One region of the Kribbella sp. NPDC004875 genome, then DNA from elsewhere that is predicted to be linked to it. Evidence: riboswitches for the same ligand, from Rfam matches in the RefSeq annotation. Region 1 holds a riboswitch; the other holds the start of a gene.
The links. Region 1 has a riboswitch for S-adenosylmethionine ahead of thrC (threonine synthase). Riboswitches for the same ligand answer to the same signal wherever they lie in the genome.

Region 1 (2,386 bases):
CTCGCCCGAGTCGTCCAGCACCCGTCCCTTGATCCCGGGGTACGACGCGTCCAGCGAGTCGAGCACCTCGGTCAGCGTGCCGCCCTCCGCGGACACCTCGGAGGCACCCTGGGTGTAGGGCCGCAGGATGGTCGGGACCCGAACGCTCACACTCACTGCAGCCCTGCCTTCACGAAGGCGTCGTACGACGCGGGGATGGTCACCTTGGGGCCGACCCGGTCGGCCACGGCGTCGAGCGTCTTCAGCCCGTCGCCGGAGTTGATGATCACGGTCTCGGCCTCGGGGTCGAGCTGCCCGGTCGCGATCAGCTTCTTCAGCGTCGCGACCGTCACGCCGCCCGCCGTCTCGGCGAACACGCCCTCGGTGCGGGCCAGCAACTGGATGCCCTCGACGACCTCGTCGTCGCTGACGTCTTCGATCGCGCCACCGGTGCGGCGGGCCACGTCCAGCACGTACGGGCCGTCGGCCGGGTTGCCGATCGCCAGCGACTTCGCGATCGTGTCCGGCTTCACCGGCTTGACCACGTCGTGGCCGTCGCGGAACGCCTGCGCCACCGGCGAGCAGCCGGTCGCCTGTGCGCCGTACACCTTGTAGTCGGTGGCGTCGACGAGGCCGAGCTTGCCGAGCTCGGTGAAGCCCTTGTCGATCTTGGTCAGCTGCGAGCCGGACGCGACCGGGATCACGATCTGCTGCGGCAGCCGCCAGCCGAGCTGCTCGGCGATCTCGAAGGCCAGCGTCTTGGAGCCCTCGGAGTAGTACGGGCGGACGTTGACGTTCACGAACGCCCAGCCCTCTTCCTCACCGGCGATCTCGGAGGCCAGCTTGTTCACGTCGTCGTAGTTGCCGTCGACGGCGACCAGCGTCCCGCCGTACACGGCGGTGGTGATGATCTTCGGGCGCTCCAGGTCCTTCGGGATGAAGACGACCGAGCGGATGCCGGCCCGGGCGGCGGCCGCGGCGACAGCGTTCGCCAGGTTCCCGGTGGAGGGGCAGGCGAAGACCTTCATGCCCAGCTCGCGGGTGGCGCTCAACGCGCTCGCGACCACCCGGTCCTTGAACGAGTGGGTCGGGTTGCCGGAGTCGTCCTTCACCCAGAGCTTCTTCAGGCCCAGTTCGCGGGCCAGGTTCTTGGCGTCGATGAGCCGGGTGTAGCCGGGCTCGGTGTTCGGGTAGCTGGCCACGTCGACGGGGACGGGCAGCAGCGGCTGGTAGCGCCAGATGTTCTTCGGGCCGGCCTCGATCTGCTCGCGGGTGATCGTCGGGTACTCGTATCCGACTTCCAGCGGACCGAAGCACTCCATACAGGCGTAGAACGGACCGAGCGGCGACTTCGCGCCACAGGCGCGACAGCTCAGGTGCGTACCGTTGCCAAAGGCACCTTCACGGATGGTGTGGGTACCGGCGGCGGTCAGGCTCATGAGTGAGGTTCCCTCCTCATCTTCCCCGGAGCCGGATCTCGGCGCGGGACGGATTTGGCACCGTTCCCTCGCGGACACGCCCCGGACGGGGGCTCCACGGGGAGGGTTGCCGGGACGTCAACGGGCCGTTTCCCTCAGTCCCTCTGGATGAGCTCCCCCGAGATTACCCAATCGGGTCCATATTGTGTCCTGTGATCCCACCATCCGAGACGAGCGATCTCAGTCGGCGCCGTCACCGCGGACCCGGATCCTCTGGAGATCCGCGACCGAGCGGACACCCACCACTCACCAACCGCCCCCGAACGCCGGCCGCCGAGCGCCGTCAGGCGGGGCGCCGGTGAATCGGCCGGCGTTACTGAGTGGTGGCGGTCCGCCCGGGTCAGCGGAGGCGGTGGGTGGCGCCCGGGGTGTGGGTCGGGAGCGACTTGCGGGGGCCGAAGCGGGGGTGGCCGATGCCGGTGAGTTCGAGCAGGCGCTGGACCCGGAAGCGGTGCCCGCGGTACGGCTCGATGAGTTCGGCGCAGCCTTCGTCGTCCAGCTCCTCGCCGATCAGCGCGTACGAGACGTTCCGGGAGACGTGGTAGTCCGCGAACGAGAACGCGTCCGCGTCGCCGTGCGCCCGCTGCCGTACCTCGGCCGCCGTCCACACGCCCACCCCGGGCAACGACCGCAGCCGCCGCTCGATCTCCGCGGAGTCGTCCAGCTCGAGCGTCCGCTCCAGCGCCTTCGCCCGGGTCGCCGCGGTCACGACGACCCGCGAGCGCCGGTTCTCCACGCCCGCCCGCAGCCACTGCCAGGACGGGATCAGTCGCCACTCCTCGGGCGCCGGCGGGACCATCATCTGCCGCCCGTCCGGTGGCGTCGGCCCCGGCGCGGGTTCGCCGTACTCACGCAGCAGCAGCCGCCACGCGCGGAACGCCTCCTTGCCGGTCACCACCTGCTCGATCCCCGCGGCCGCCATCGCCTCG
Region 2 (2,386 bases), on a different contig from region 1:
CGGTCCACGTGCTCCCGGGTCGTTCCGAGGCCGAGGCTGGCGCGGACCGCCGTACCGTGCTCCGGGGAGTTGGCGAGCAGGTGGCCGACCAGCGGGTGTGCACAGAACTTGCCGTCGCGGACACCGATGCCGTACTCCGCGCTCAGGGCCGCGGACACCAGCGTCGAGGTCAGACCGGCGACGGTGAAACAGACCGTGCCGACGCGGTCGGCGTCTGCACCGAAGATCGAGTACGTCGTGACGTTGTCGATCTGCGCGAGCCCGGTGCGCAGGCGGGCCAGCAGGCTCCGCTCGTGCTGCTCGATGGCGTCGCGGTGCTTGCTGATCGCGGCGCAGGCCGAAGCGAGGGCGATCGCACCGATGACGTTCGGGGAGCCACCTTCGTGCCGCGCCGGCCCGGTCGACCAGATCACGGTGTCCTCGGTGACCGCGTGGGTCGCGCCACCGCCGTACAGGTACGGGTCGGCGGCGTCGAGCCAGTCGGAGCGGCCGATCAGTGCGCCGGCGCCGTACGGGGCGTAGAGCTTGTGACCGGACAGTGCGACCCAGTCGACGTCCAGCGTGGCGATGTCGACCGGGCGGTGCGGCGCCAGCTGCGCGGCGTCGAGGCAGACCCGGGCACCGTGGGCCTTGGCGACGGCGGCGATCTCGGCGATCGGGAAGATCTCGCCGGTCACGTTGGACGCGCCGGTGACGACCACCAGACGCGGACCCTCGGGCGCCCGACGGAGGGCGTCGGCGACGTTGCTCACTGCCTCGGTCTGGCTCGCCGGAGCCTTCAGACGCACCGTGCGCTCAGCCGGCCAGGGCAGCAGCGCCGCGTGGTGCTCGGACTCGAACACGATCACGGTCGCGTCCGCCGGCACGGCGTGGGCCAGGAGGTTCAACGCGTCGGTGGTCTGCCGGGTGAAGATCACCTGGTCGTCCGCCCGAGCACCGACGAACGCGTGCACCTCGGCGCGCGCCCGCTCGTACCACTGGGTGGTGATGCGCGAGGCGTACCCGTTTCCGCGGTGCACTGACGCGTACGACGGCAGCGCGGCCTCGACGCTGTTCCGCACCGACTCCAGACACGGCGCGCTCGCACCGTGGTCGAAGTTCGCGTAGTCGGTGACGCGGCCGTCGGCGAGCGGGACCAGCAGATCCGAGCCGACGGTGGCGGGGATGCTGCCGGTCGCGAGCCGGGCGACGGTCGGTCGCGAGGACGTCGTACTGGCCGGCTCGAGGATGGACAGGATCGACATGAGGATGCTCCCAGGAAGTCCGCACTTGCCGAACGGGGTATCCGCACGGCCTGGTCTTCACCCGGGGCACCCCACCGCGGAGGAGGGTTGCCGGCCAGCTAGCCGGGGCTTGTCGCTGGCACTCATGACCTGCCGTGAACGGTAACGAACGGGACACGGGGTCCGCCAGTGCGAATCTCATGTGATGAGATAGGCGAACACATCGTGGACACGGTGGGGATTGCACAGTGAGGAATGCGAATGACCTGGAGAGCACCTGCGGTCGAGCGGCCGGACGGCTCGTTGACTGCGCCCGAACGTGAACTGCTGCAGGGCTACCTGGATTTCTATCGCACCACGCTGCTGTTCAAGTGCGCGGGGCTGACCGCCGAGCAGTTGGCCGAGCACCCGTCGCCGCCGTCCAACCTGTCGCTGCTCGGCCTGATCCGGCACCTCACCAAGGTCGAGCGGATCTGGTTCCGGATTCACTTCGCCGACGCGCCCGCCGAGCCGCTGTTCGCTCCCGAGCTCGGCAAGGACGCGGACTTCGAGCTGATCGATCCCGCGGACGCACAGGCGGCGTACGAGGGTCTGATCGCCGAGTGGCAGCTGTCCGACGCGGCGGCCGCCGGCCGGTCCCTGGATGATCGGTTCACGTTCAGTGGCACCGAGTCGACGCTGCGGATGATCTACATCCACCTGATCGGCGAGTACGGCCGGCACTGCGGTCACGCCGACCTGCTCCGCGAGCAGCTGGACGGCACCACCGGCGCCTAGGGGGTGCCTGACGGTTCCCCGCCTACTGCGCGGCACTCGGCACGGAACCGTCAGACACCCCCAGTGGTCCACCGCGGCTGGAAAACGATTGCCGTTCGGTCTTCCCGGCGGGGACTTGCTGTGCTCGACTCGTCACATGAAGCGAACGACCGCCCTCGTGGCGCTTGCAACGGCGATGATTGCCGCTGTCCTGGCGTTACCTGCCAGCGCGGCGTCCGGGGTGCGGATCGAGGTGCTGTCCACACCCCGCCCCGACATGGTCAGCGACGGCAACGCGCTGATCTCCGTCACCGGCCGGCACCTGGAGGACCTGAAGGTCCGCCTGAACGGCCGTGACGTCACCGGTTCCTTTACCCGCACCGCGGACAAGTTGGTCGGCGTGGTCC

Region 2: it holds a riboswitch for S-adenosylmethionine, as region 1 does, so the genes downstream of both, ACFYRH_RS13480 (aminotransferase class V-fold PLP-dependent enzyme) here and thrC (threonine synthase) in region 1, are expected to answer to the same signal.

What each region holds. Positions count from the first base shown of each region.
Region 1 is NZ_JBIALI010000007.1:202,769-205,154, forward strand. Features, by position in the region: gene ACFYRH_RS35295 (ubiquitin-like small modifier protein 1) at 1-156, opposite strand, end outside; gene thrC (threonine synthase) at 153-1,418, opposite strand; SAM riboswitch class I at 1,432-1,572, opposite strand; gene ACFYRH_RS35305 (DNA-3-methyladenine glycosylase family protein) at 1,798-2,386, opposite strand, start outside.
Region 2 is NZ_JBIALI010000002.1:507,879-510,264, forward strand. Features, by position in the region: gene ACFYRH_RS13480 (aminotransferase class V-fold PLP-dependent enzyme) at 1-1,244, opposite strand, end outside; SAM riboswitch class IV at 1,261-1,374, opposite strand; gene ACFYRH_RS13485 (DinB family protein) at 1,485-2,000, shown strand; gene ACFYRH_RS13490 (DUF6351 family protein) at 2,137-2,386, shown strand, end outside.